DNA from 4 places in the Mycoplana ramosa genome. Region 2 is predicted to be linked to each of the others. Evidence: predicted binding sites of a transcription regulator. Region 2 holds the regulator's gene; each other region holds the start of a gene.

Region 1 (3,128 bases), on a different contig from region 2:
GTCAGCAGCCAGGCGAAGGCCGCAAGCGATGCCGTGCCGGGGACAAGCCAGAGCGCCGACTTCTCCAGCCCAACCAGGCCCAGAAGGAAAAGCAGCCGGCAATTTCCGCCAGGGCAGCGGTGCCGTAGATCAGGAAGGATTTCATTCTGGCTCCGTGCGAAGGAGCCGATGCCATAGCGCAAAACGCCTGAGGCGGAAATCGCCTTCAAACGTCGGGCGTCTTCAACTCATCGCCTGACGCTGCAGCGTGACGAAGAGGACGAGCCCGGCACCCTGCTTGCCGGCGCCGAGGCTGCCATTGTGGGCCGCGTAGGAAACGGCCGCAAGCGGCGCAACCATGAGGGCGGTCAGAACGAGGATGCGCAGGCTGATGGCGAGGCTGGCGAAAAGCGCGATCGGCATGGCGGGCGTCCTTGCTGCGGCAGGGTTAGAGGGCGCGATGGCATAGGGTCGGGACCGAGCAGGCGCTCGCCGTGCCAAACCGCTTGTTCTGGTCGTGACGGCGCGCATCGGTTTCGACCGCGGCAGCGACCGAGATCGCAAAAACGGTCATCAGCAGCGTTATGATCGTCAGTCGGCGGGCCAGGATTTCCATCGTTCGTCCCTAAGATTGTCTTTCCGTTATGGCTTTCTCGCATGACGTGACTGAATGCGTCCTGAGAGGGCGGTTCATCTGGCGTTCAGAAAGCGATGCCCGACGGTCTTGAAGCCGGGCGCGGTCGTGGCTAACTCGTTGTGACATCGAATGGAGAACCATATGACCAGACCGATCGAGCTTTACTACTGGCCGACCCCGAACGGCTTCAAGATCACCATCATGCTGGAGGAACTGGGCGCTCCCTACGAGGTGAAGTACGTCAATATCGGCAAGGGCGAGCAGTTTTCGCCCGACTTCCTGAAGATCGCGCCCAACAACCGCATGCCGGCGATCGTCGATCCCGACGGTCCGGGCGGCGCGCCGATCTCGGTGTTCGAGTCCGGTGCCATCCTGCAGTATCTCGGCCGCAAGTACGGAAAATTCTATCCGACCGAGGAGCGCGCCCGCGTCCAGGTCGAGGAATGGCTGTTCTGGCAGATGGGCGGGCTCGGCCCGATGGCCGGACAGGCGCACCATTTCCGTCAGTATGCGCCGGAAAAGGTCGAATACGGCATCAAGCGCTACACCAACGAGGTCAACCGTCTCTACGGCGTGATGAACAGGCGGCTGGCGGAGAACGAGTATCTCGCCGGCGACTACTCGATCGCCGACATGGCCTGCATCGGCTGGGTGCGCCCCTACGAGAACCAGGGCCAGAAGCTGGAGGACTTCCCGCACCTGAAGCGCTGGTTCGAGGCCGTTCTCGCCCGCCCCGCTGTGCAGCGCGGCATCGAGGTCGGCAAGGAGGAGCGCGCCCGTCAGGCGAGCCTTGCCGACGACAAGGAAGCGCAGAAGATCCTGTTCGGCCAGCGGGCGCGGTAGGGGCCGCTGACCCGCCAGATTTCGTCATGCCGGACCTGATCCGGCATCCAGTCGCGCAAGTCCTTGCGCTAGAGAAGCTTCTTTCGCGCCGCCGACGCGGCGCGGCTGGACACCGGCTCAAGGCCGGTGTGACGGAAGATGGGTGGGCCGCTCCTCCACCTCCATCAGAATTGCCAGTCACGGCGGCCAAGGCACCGCTCTGTCTCACCGGCAGGCGCAGCGATCACTTTTTGCGCGGAGGAAACGCGCGAACGCTCTCCGTGGTTAGCGATTGGTTGAAATCGCAAGTTGAACAATGCGTAAATTTTGAAGCAAATCCGCGGCGTTCCAGCGGGTGCAATGCTTAACGAAAATCCAAGTTTACCAACTGTTTGAACTTTGTTCGTCTCAAATTAAGCATGCATTTTAAGCGCCTGTTGAAAGGGGGCTGGCATAGTGCAGCCATAAGACGAGCACGGGAAACACCGGCCGGCAAAACCTTCCGAGGAGCACATGCCGCAGAAGACGGCAGGCCCTCGAAAGGCTTGAAAAACAGGGCGATACAAGAAGAAGACAACAGGACAGGGACAAACGGAAATGGCACGCTTCGATATCCAGAACGCCGAAATGGCCGCCATGACGGGCGGCGACACCCGCGCCGACACGTTCTGCGACATGGGTCTGATGTACGCGACGGGGCGCGGCTGCGACGTCGACCTGATCGCGGCCCACAAGTGGCTGAACATCGCCGCAATCAGGGGTTGCGATCGTGCGGCCGAGCTGCGGGCCGATCTCGCCGCGACGATGACGAAAACGGATCTGGCGCTGGCGCTTCGCGCCGCCCGCAACTGGATGACGACGCACTGACGACAATAGGCAATCAGGCGGGTAGGCAGTAGGGCGCAATCAACCTACGAGAACCTTTAAAAAGGCATCGCTGTCCAACAACGATACTCTGCTGCCTACCGATTGCTTCCCGCCGTGCGAAGCACCTTCGGCAGAACCTCTTCCAGCAGAGCCATCTCGGCTTCCGGGCCGACGCTGACGCGGATGCAGCGGTTCAGTGGCGCGACACCGGGCATGCGAATGAAGACGCCGTGCTCCATCAGTCCGTCGACGATCGCACGCGCATGCGCGCCGTCGCCTCCGCAGTCGATCGCGACGAAATTCGTCGCGGAGGGCAGGGGGCGCAGGCCGTTCTGCGTGGCTATTTGCGCGACCCGGTCGCGCGCGGCGGCGATGCGGCCGACGACGTCGCGCAGATACGCCTGGTCCGCGAGCGCGGCGAGCGCTGCCGCCGTCGAAATCCGTGCCATGCCGAAATGGTTGCGGATCTTGTCGAACGCCTGGGCGTTGCCGATCGTGCCGATCGCATAGCCAATGCGCGCGCCCGCCAGCCCGTAGGCCTTGGAGAAGGTCCGCATCCGCAGAACGTTCGGTTGGCCGATCAGCGCTTCGATCGCCGGTGTCGATCCGGCCGGCGCCGTCTCGCAATAGGCCTCGTCGAGGACCAGCAGGCTGCGCTCCGGCAGCGCCCGGGCGAAGGCGACGACGCTGTCGGCGTCCCACCAGCTTCCCATCGGATTGTCCGGATTGGCCAAATAGACGAGCGGCGCATCCTCGCCCCTGGCCGCCGCAAGCAGCCCGTCGAGATCCTCCCGGTCGTTGACGTAGGGAACCGTGACGAGCC
Region 2 (3,128 bases):
GACGTGCGCGGCTGAACCCACCGTCCGGACCGGCGCTGCCGGGTCTCAACGACTTTGCATTCGACGCCTATTTCGCCGGGACAGGCGCCATCGGCTACTTTTACGGCAAACCGACGGCGACGGAGCTGAACCCGTCGGCGCGAGGCGAGACCGTATCCGCGGCAGCAATCCGAATGGTAGCCGAATGGAGGAGTGCCGTCACGCAACACATCCGCGGCCGCATCGGCGGCGATGCCGGCGCCATTTCCGCCGCCCTGATCACGGCAGAACAGCGCGGCATCAGCCCGGAAACGGTGGAGGCTTTGCGGCAATCGGGCCTCGCTCACGTTCTGGCGATTTCAGGGCTCAACATGGCCCTTGCGGCGGGCACCTTTCTGGTCGGCGCCCGTCTGCTGCTGGCACTGGTCCCGGGGGCAGCCGAGCAGTTCCCGGTGAAGAAGATCGCAGCCGTCGGCGGATTGATCACGGTCACGCTCTACATCATGATTTCCGGCGGCGCGGTTTCGGCAATCCGCTCGTGGCTCATGATCGTCGTCATGCTGTTCGCTGTCTTATTCGACCGCACCGCCATCAGCCTGCGCAACGTTGCGCTCTCGGCCTTGATCATTCTGGCAGTGACCCCGTCGGCGGTCACCGGTCCCGGCTTCCAGATGTCCTACGCGGCAACCCTGGGCCTCGTCGCGGGCTATGGTGCCTGGCGCGACTGGTCCGCGCGACGCCCGCGGTGGATCGGTGACCGGTCACGGGTCCTGTCGGTTGCATCCGCGCTTGTCGGTGGAATTCTGCTGTCGTCTCTGATCGGCGGGGTCGCGACGCTCGTCTATTCCATCGGGCACTTCCATCGAATCCCGGCCTATGGCCTCGCCGGAAACCTTCTTGCGATGCCGATCATATCGTTCCTCGTCATGCCGATGGCCGTCATCGCCATGCTGCTCATGCCGTTCGGACTGGACGGCATCCCGCTCGCGATCATGGGACGGGGCGTCGACTGGATCATCGCGATGGCCAATTGGGTTGCCGGCTGGGGCGGAGAGGTGGTCACCGGCCGATTGCCGCCGCTGGCTTTCACGCTTGTCGCGGCTGGAGGCGGGCTGGTCTGCCTGTTTCGCACCCGTTTCGCAACCATCGGTCTCTTACCACTCGTCTTCGGCGTGGCTGTCGTCGCCGTCCGCCCCTCGGATGTGCCGCCCGAGGTTCTCGTGTCGAAGGACGGCCGGCTCGTGGCGCTCGTCATGCCCGGAGAAGCCGCCACGAACCGGTCGCGGCCGCCCGATTTCATCTACGATCAATGGCGTCGTGCCCTTCGCCTTGGTACCCATCGATCGCCAATGTTCCTCACCGATGGCGATGCCGCGCAATGGCGGACGGCGACTGGAAGTGGCGCGGGCACCCATCGCTCGGAGGGCCTGGTTGGCCTGGCAGTGCCGAAAGTCCGTCCGCAAGGACGGCAGCGCCGAGGCATGGATAGGGAGGTGGCGCCTGATCCTGTTGCGATCGCGCGGGCACGGGACGACATGGATTCTGCGTTCGCCGTAGCCGCCAACGACAAGCGGTTCGTTTGCCGCCGCAAGGAGTGGTGTGCCGGCACCGCGCCGTCCGGTTGGCGTGTCCTCGTGCTCGAGGATCCGGCCCTTCTCGGGGCCGCCTGCGACCGTGCCGATCTCGTGGTCATATCACGCTACATTCGGATGGAAACCTGCCGTTCCGGCGCGAAACTCGTTTCGGCACGCAGCCTGCGTCGCACCGGGGCCCTCGAGATAACACCGCGGCCTGCCGATCGGCCTGCCGATTGGACCGGCCGATTACGCTACAGCGTTCGCAACGCCGTCACGACGCATCACCGCCCCTGGAGCCGACACCGCCTGTACGACTGGCGGACGAACACCTTCTTCGATTCAGAAAATGCAGTCAGTGATAACGGCGAATGAGGCCGACGAGCTTGCCCTGAATTTTCACTCGGTCGGGGCCGAAGATGCGGGTCTCGTAGGCGGGATTGGCGGCTTCCAAAGCAATGGAGGCGCCCTTGCGGCGGAAGCGCTTCAGTGTCGCCTCCTCGTCGTCGACGAGGGCCACGACGATCTCTCCCGGGTTGGCGGAGTTCGTGTTGCGGATGATGACGGTATCTCCATCCAGGATCCCGGCCTCGATCATCGAGTCGCCCTTGACTTCCAGCGCATAGTGCTCACCAGCACCGAGCATCTCCATTGGAACGGAGATGTCATGGGTGTTGTTCTGGATTGCCGAGATCGGCACGCCGGCGGCGATGCGCCCCATGACCGGAACCGAAACCGACCCATCCGCCACGGCGGCGGCCGGCCTGGCCGGGGAGGGCGCTGGCATTGGCTTGCCAAGGCTTCCTTCGATCACCGATGGCGAAAAACCGCGCCGCGCCTTCAGGCTGGGCGAATAGGCTTCGGGCAGCTTGATCACCTCGAGTGCGCGTGCCCGATTGGGCAACCGACGGATGAAGCCGCGCTCCTCGAGCGCGGTAATCAGCCGGTGAATGCCCGATTTCGAGGCGAGGTCGAGGGCATCCTTCATCTCATCGAATGACGGCGGAATGCCGGTCTCCTTCATCCGCTCGTGGATGAACAGCAGCAGTTCCTGTTGTTTGCGGGTCAGCATGGCTCGTCACCCAGAATCGTGAAACAAATCCAGAACGGACACTATCTGTTCCACATGTGTTCCGCAAGGGGCAAATTTCAATCAAAGGTACAGCGGCTCGTGTGAGACTGTCGGCCGCGAGGCCGGCGGCAGCTTCCATGGTCGGGAAAAAGGCCCTATCGGGGACGAGGGGCCTTCTTCCCGGTTCAACTGCGACACGGTTTGCGCGCCGATTAGGGGCAGGCGGCGATGTAGCGACGCCCGTAGCGATCGCGGTAGTAACACCGACCGGGCTGTCCGGCCACGTTGCCGATGACGGCGCCGGAAACGCCGCCGATCGCGGCCCCGACGGCTGCGCCCCGAACGTCATTGGTGATGGCGCCGCCGATCACTGCACCGGTGGCTGCGCCGATGCCGGCCCCCCTCTCGGTTGGCGTGCAGCCGACCGCTGCGAGCCCGGCCAGAACGAGTATTAGGGAAATCTTGGTCATCTCCATTCCTTCCTGTCTCGTTGATTTTCTTGC
Region 3 (3,128 bases), on a different contig from region 2:
GTTGAGGTTGTGGCGCTTGCCGTTGCGATCCGGGCGCTGCAGCGTCTCGATCGTCTCGCCGACGGCGCGCGCTTCCTCCTCCGAATCCCAAGCGGCGTGGACGACGACCTTGCCGTCCTCCGGATCGACGCGATCGGTGAACAGCGTCTTGCCGAGCCGGCCCTCGTTGTGGGCGATCAGGTGGCCGGCGGCGCCGAGGATATGGGCGGTCGAGCGGTAGTTGCGCTCCAGCTTGATCACCCTGGCACCGGGAAAATCCTTCTCGAAGCGCAGGATGTTGTCGACCTCGGCGCCGCGCCAGCCGTAGATCGACTGGTCGTCGTCGCCGACGCAGCAAATATTTATTTGCTGCTTTTCATTTGCGCTCACGGCCGCATCGCGCCTACCGGCGCTGGCCTGCGCGGGCGCGGGCGAAGCGTCGCCCGGCCAGCTATCGCTGGCTCGGCCTTCGGCCGGGACCGACGCCCGACCCGAGGATTGCGATCGCTGCGCCAAAAGCCGCAACCACATGTACTGGGCGGTGTTCGTGTCCTGATACTCGTCGACGAGAATATAGCGGAACTTCTGATGGTACTCCCGCAGGATGTCCGGATGGGCGCGGAAGATGCGGATCGGATGCAGCAAGAGGTCGCCGAAGTCGCAGGCGTTGAGCGTCCTCAGCCGGTTCTGGTAGGCGGCGTAGAGCTCGCGGCCCTTGCCGTTGGCAAAGGCGCGGGCGTCGCCCTCGGGGATCTGCGCCGGATCGAGGCCCTTGTTCTTCCAGGTGTCGATCATGCCGGCGAACTGCTTGGCCGGCCAGCGCTTGTCATCCAGCCCCTCGGCCTGGATGATCTGCTTGATCAGCCGCACCACGTCGTCGGTGTCGAGGATGGTGAAATCGGATCGCAGCCCGGCCAGTTCGGCGTGGCGGCGCAATAGCTTGACGCCGATCGAGTGGAAGGTGCCGAGCCAGGGCATGCCCTCGACGGCGCCGCCGACCAAGAGGCCGATGCGCTCCTTCATCTCGCGGGCGGCCTTGTTGGTGAAGGTCACGGCGAGGATCTGCGAGGGAAAGGCGCGGCCGGTGGCGAGGATATGGGCGATGCGGGTCGTCAGCACGCGCGTCTTGCCGGTGCCGGCGCCGGCGAGCACCAGCACCGGGCCGTCCAGCGTCTCGACCGCCTCGCGCTGCTCCGGATTGAGGCCGGCGAGGTAGTCGGGGGCACGGTGCGCATCGCGGGCGGCCATGGCGCGCGCGGCAATGCCGCCGGAGGCCTGGCCGGGCTTTTGGCTCGGGGCGTGGGCCTTCTTCAGCGCCGGATCCTCGTCGTCGAAGAAGGGAATGTCGTCGTAACCGCTCATCATGCGGCCCAATGTAGTGATTCGGGGGCGAAAGGCCAGTTTCGCGTTCTTCTTTTATTCCGTGATTTCGATCGCAGGCACGACGGTGTGGACGGCCATGCACCCGTCGGCCGCTCCGCTGCCGGTGCAGGACGCAAGGCCTGCACCGGGGAAGGCGCATCAGGACTGATAGAGGGTTTCCTGGTGGACGACGATCCGGGCGTGATAGGGTACGCGCTTGTATAGGTCGATCACGTCCTGGTTCATCAACCGGACGCAGCCAGCCGAGACGGCCTTGCCGATTGATTTCCACTCCCGGGTTCCGTGCAGTCGGTACAGCGTGTCCTTGCCGTCCTTGAAGATATAGAGAGCACGTGCGCCGAGCGGGTTGCTCACTCCGGGCGCCATGCCGCCGTTGGCGATGGAGTATTTCTCGAGTTCGGGCTGGCGCTTGATCATTTCATTCGGCGGCTTCCAGCGCGGCCAGGGCTGGCGCCAGTGGATGACGCCTTCGCCCTGCCAGGAAAAGCCGTCGCGGCCGATGCCGACGCCGTAGCGCATTGCCGTGCCGCCCGGCTCGACGAGATAGAGGAAGCGCGACGGCGTGTCGACGACCACGGTTCCGGCCGGCTCCCCGGTGGGGTTCGCAACGCGTTGCCGGTAGAACTTGGGATCGATCTGCTGGTACGGAACGGCGGGAATCGAGTGACCGCCATCCTCGACCGGGCCGTACATGGCATCCAGTTCGGGGTTCGTCGGAGGTACGGTCGGACGACGCGGCGCCTGTGGGATGGGCGCGACCTTGCCGCTCGGTGTTGTGGTGGTACAGCCCGCCAACGCCGCGGCAGCGGCAGTCAAAATGAACGTTCTCCGGGACGTAAGAGATGCAGACGACATTTCAGGGAGTTTCTTTCCGGGAAGGGTGTGTGCAGGCCGTTGCCTACCCATGTTCCCGACGGCATGACAAGGCTCGATGGCGATCACATCTTTGTCATGGGAATGATGTCGCCAGAACTGTGTCCGATATGCCGCGGAGGGAGTAGAAGGGACCGCGGCCGGGGACCCGCGGCCGGGCGGCACGCACAGAGATCGTTCGGGCCGACCATGGATGCGGCGTTGCCGAATCAGTTCCGGTCGGCGTCGAATGCCGGATCGACCGGCACCTGCAGCGCGGTTGCCAGCTGGTTCGTTTTTGCGGCGAGCGCGATGATCGACATCAGTTCGGCGTGTTGCGCGGCACTCATGCCCTTCGCCTTTGCCGCTGCGGTATGCGAGTGAACGCAGTAACTGCAGCCGTTGGTGGCCGATACGGCGATGTAGAGCATTTCCTTGACGAGCGGATCGAGCGTCGACGGTGTCGCCATGATCGCCTTGACCTCGCGCCAGGTGTTTTCCAGCAGGGCGGGGTCGTAAGCAAGGTAGAGCCACATGTTGTTGATGAAGTCGGAATTGCGCGTGGTGCGGATGTCGTCGAAGACGGCCTTGACGCGCGGATCGGTCTCCGGGTCGGCGGCGGGCTTGACGGTGCTCATGGCGTGCCTCCTTGCAGATGGGACATGTTTGGCGGCGTGAAGCCCGCCGACGATAACAAATCTTGCACGAGTGTCGGAACGCGCAGTTGGCGACGGCTTCCAGCGCCAGCGGCGGCTGCGATCTATAGTGGTTGCAATCGAACCTTCGCGCAAATCTTACAATTCCGTAATGATCGCATTCTTTCATTGCCGGTTCATGGGCAAGACACGATACTTGCCCTATACGGCAACCGCGCCGACGCGGAGCGTCGACCCTTGCCCGGAGAGTTCAATGCG
Region 4 (3,128 bases), on a different contig from region 2:
GCGGTCGTACCCATCAGGGCGAGGAGACCGATCCCGGTGGCGAGGCGCAAAAGCATGTGTCCCGTCCCTTACGCGATACTGGGGATGCCGAGGCTACAGCCTCAGCCCTTAAGGAAGCCTGTATGATCGCCGATTGTCGCTGCCGCGCAAGCAAGACTGTCGCGTGTCTTTACCCACGATCCTTGCCGAAGGTGTAGCCCGTTTCGACGCTCTTCTTGCCGAACTTGTCGCGCAGGGCGTTCATCGCTGCCTCCGCTGCGGCGCGCCGGCCGGCGGCCGGATCGACGAGATCGGGCGGATCTGCGCGCTGCGGATCGCAGAGGTCGGTAACGCCGATGCCGATCAGACGGAACTTCGTGCCATCGACCTCCTTCTTCAATAAATCCATCCCCACGCGGAAGATCCGGTCGGCGAGCATCGTCGGGTCTTCCAGCTTGCGGTTGCGCGTGCGGCTCTTGAAGTCGGCGGTCTTGAGCTTCAGGACGACCGTGTGGCCGGCGATGTCGGCCTTGCGCAGCCGGGCCGCCACCTGCTCGCTCAGCCGGCGCAGGTGGGTGACGAGATCGTCCTGGGCGGAAATGTCTTCGAAGAAGGTCGTCTCGGACGAGACGCTCTTGGCCGCGTCGTTCAGGTGGACCTCGCGGTCGTCCTGCCCGCGCGAGAGCTGGTAGAGCCGCTTGCCCATGATGCCATAGCGCCGCATCAGGTCGCTCTCCTCCATCGCCTGGAGTTGCCCGATCTCGCGGATGCCGTCGCGTTCCAGCGTTTCGGCGAACGCCTTGCCGACGCCCCAGATCAGGCGAACCGATTTCGGCCGCAGGAACTCGAGCGCCTCGCCCCGGCCGATGACGGAAAAGCCGCGCGGCTTCTGCAGGTCGGATGCGACCTTGGCGAGAAACTTGCAGTAGGAAAGGCCGACCGAGATCGTGATGCCAATCTCCCGCTCCACCCGCTGGGCGAAGCGGGCGAGCACGCGGGCCGGCGGGTCGTGGTGCAGCCGCTCGGTGCCCTTGAGCTCCAGGAAGGCCTCATCGATCGACAACGGCTGCACGAGCGGCGTCAGGTCTTGCATCATCGTCCTGACCTCGCGGCCGACACGAACGTACTTCTCCATGTCCGGCTTGACCACCACGGCCTGGGGGCAGGCCTCCAGCGCCTTGAACATCGGCATCGCCGAGCGTACGCCATGGATGCGGGCGACGTAGCAGGCGGTCGAGACGACGCCGCGTTTTCCGCCGCCGATGATCACCGGCTTGTCGACAAGCTCCGGATTGTCCCGCTTCTCGATCGAGGCATAGAAGGCGTCGCAGTCGATGTGGGCGAGCGTCAGCGCGTACAGTTCGTCGTGATAAACAAGGCGAGGGCTGCCGCACTTGTGGCAACGGCGTTGCTTCGGCGGCTGCCCGGCGAGGCAATCGCGGCAAAAACCAGGATGGCGCATCTCAGCTTGCTGCATGTTGAGAACAAAAGTTGAACATCGACAGCTTAGCTTCTAGGCTGATGAGTCTCAAGAGCCCGCGCTTGAACCCGCTGCAGCATTGGATGAGGCTTGAAGGAGGACGACGGTTGCATGGCGATTTTCCCTACGCAAGCTTGCCGGTTCAGCCATGCGTCGTCATCCCGCGCCTGCCGGAGTTGCGAAATGGCGACGGATCAGGCTGGCCGCATGGCGCCAGTCGGTCGCGCGCAGGACGTTCGCGCCGGGGTCAGGTGCCATCGCGCGGAACGCCTCGTTCGCCATCAAATGGACGAGCAGCGCCTCAGGCGCGCTTTGCTGGACCGAAGAGTGATTGAAGTGGATGTCGTCGACGAAGGCGAGCGGCAGGCTTCGGGCGCGGTGCAGGGCGTTGACCACCGGTCCCTTCGCCTCCTCCGTCGCCACCATGGGAAAGGCAAGGCCGATGCGGTCGAGCAGCCGCCGGCGCGCCGCAACATGGCGCGGCGGCATGGCGGTCAGGAACACGACATCGGCATCGCGGCCAAGTGCCTGAACGGTTTCGACGGCAAGGGCGGCCGGCGTCTGCCAGGCCTATTGCGAGGCGAAGAAATCCTCCTGCAGCGCATCGACCACCGCATCGAGTGCGGCCTCGCCGGTTGCGCTGTCGATGATGTTGCCGTGCAGCCGGAAGGAGCGTGGCAGCAGGTCGTGGCCGTGGCTCCGCAGGAAGGCGGCGAACGGCGAAAGATATTCGAGCACGACTTCGTCGATATCGCAGACGAGCAGCGGCCGGTCGCCAAGGCGTATGTGGTCGAGCGTGTAGGGCACGCCGGCCATCACCAGCCGCCATCTTGGGGGCCGCCGAGGCTGGCGTGCGCGCGCACCACTTGCTCCGGTTTCGTTCCGGTCGCCTCGCAGAAAGCCATCAGGGTCGGCTCGTGGCCCATGAGAAAATCGACGAGGCCTGCGAGGAAACCGCGGTTGGTTGCCGCGGCGCGCACGGCCGACGGGTCGACGCCGGTCAGTGCCAGGAAACGGGACAGGAGTTCCGGTTCGCCTGCCAGCCAGGCGAGCACCGCGATCGCTGTCGACTCGGCGTCCTGGGCCGATGTATCTTTTTGGCTTTGCATGGCAATTTCCCGGAAAAGTTACCTTTTGGTCAACCAAATGCCGCTATCATCACCAGGATCGTGCTGGGTGAATTCGGCGATGCGGCAACTTATATCTCTCTTGGGGCGTTGCAAAGCTGGAGTGAGGGGCAAGGACGTGTAATGCCGAAACAGGTGATGATAGTCGAGGACAACGAGCTTAACATGAAGCTCTTCCGGGACCTCATCGAGGCGTCCGGCTATACGACGATCCAGACCAGAAATGGCATGGAAGCCCTCGACCTTGCCCGCCGCTACCGCCCGGATCTGATCCTCATGGACATCCAGTTGCCCGAGGTTTCCGGCCTCGAGGTCACGAAGTGGCTGAAGGAGGATGACGAGTTGCACGTCATCCCCGTCATCGCGGTCACCGCCTTCGCGATGAAGGGCGACGAGGAGCGGATTCGCCAGGGGGGGTGCGAGGCCTACGTCTCCAAGCCCATCTCGGTGCCGAAGTTCATCGAGACGATCAAGACCTATCTGGGCGATGCCTGAGGCGGGAACGGGACGATGACAGCACGCATCCTGGTCGTCGACGACAT

What was found. The regulator LexA, encoded in region 2, represses DNA repair genes until DNA is damaged. The targets are predictions, from matches to a motif close to TGTTCNNNNTGTGTTCNG.
Region 1: the regulator LexA is predicted to act here: its motif matches at 1,828-1,845, upstream of JNC62_RS02505 (sel1 repeat family protein).
Region 3: the regulator LexA is predicted to act here: its motif matches at 1,386-1,403, upstream of JNC62_RS12700 (ATP-dependent helicase).
Region 4: the regulator LexA is predicted to act here: its motif matches at 1,460-1,477, upstream of JNC62_RS06610 (DNA polymerase IV).

The regions. Positions count from the first base shown of each region.
Region 1 is NZ_JBHEEW010000001.1:540,309-543,436, forward strand. It holds partial or broken gene JNC62_RS02485 (YnfA family protein) at 1-145, opposite strand, end outside; gene JNC62_RS02490 (hypothetical protein) at 223-402, opposite strand; gene JNC62_RS02495 (hypothetical protein) at 428-595, opposite strand; gene JNC62_RS02500 (glutathione S-transferase N-terminal domain-containing protein) at 758-1,459, shown strand; gene JNC62_RS02505 (sel1 repeat family protein) at 2,036-2,305, shown strand; gene JNC62_RS02510 (pyridoxal phosphate-dependent aminotransferase) at 2,401-3,128, opposite strand, start outside.
Region 2 is NZ_JBHEEW010000006.1:122,604-125,731, forward strand. It holds gene JNC62_RS09450 (ComEC/Rec2 family competence protein) at 1-1,928, shown strand, start outside; gene lexA (transcriptional repressor LexA) at 1,909-2,625, opposite strand; gene JNC62_RS09460 (YMGG-like glycine zipper-containing protein) at 2,838-3,095, opposite strand.
Region 3 is NZ_JBHEEW010000008.1:226,180-229,307, forward strand. It holds gene JNC62_RS12700 (ATP-dependent helicase) at 1-1,344, opposite strand, end outside; gene JNC62_RS12705 (L,D-transpeptidase) at 1,501-2,217, opposite strand; gene JNC62_RS12710 (carboxymuconolactone decarboxylase family protein) at 2,445-2,852, opposite strand; gene JNC62_RS12715 (efflux RND transporter periplasmic adaptor subunit) at 3,124-3,128, shown strand, end outside.
Region 4 is NZ_JBHEEW010000004.1:120,397-123,524, forward strand. It holds gene JNC62_RS06605 (L,D-transpeptidase family protein) at 1-56, opposite strand, end outside; gene JNC62_RS06610 (DNA polymerase IV) at 170-1,441, opposite strand; partial or broken gene JNC62_RS06615 (hypothetical protein) at 1,616-2,275, opposite strand; gene JNC62_RS06620 (DUF3572 domain-containing protein) at 2,275-2,568, opposite strand; gene JNC62_RS06625 (response regulator) at 2,710-3,081, shown strand; gene JNC62_RS06630 (PleD family two-component system response regulator) at 3,097-3,128, shown strand, end outside.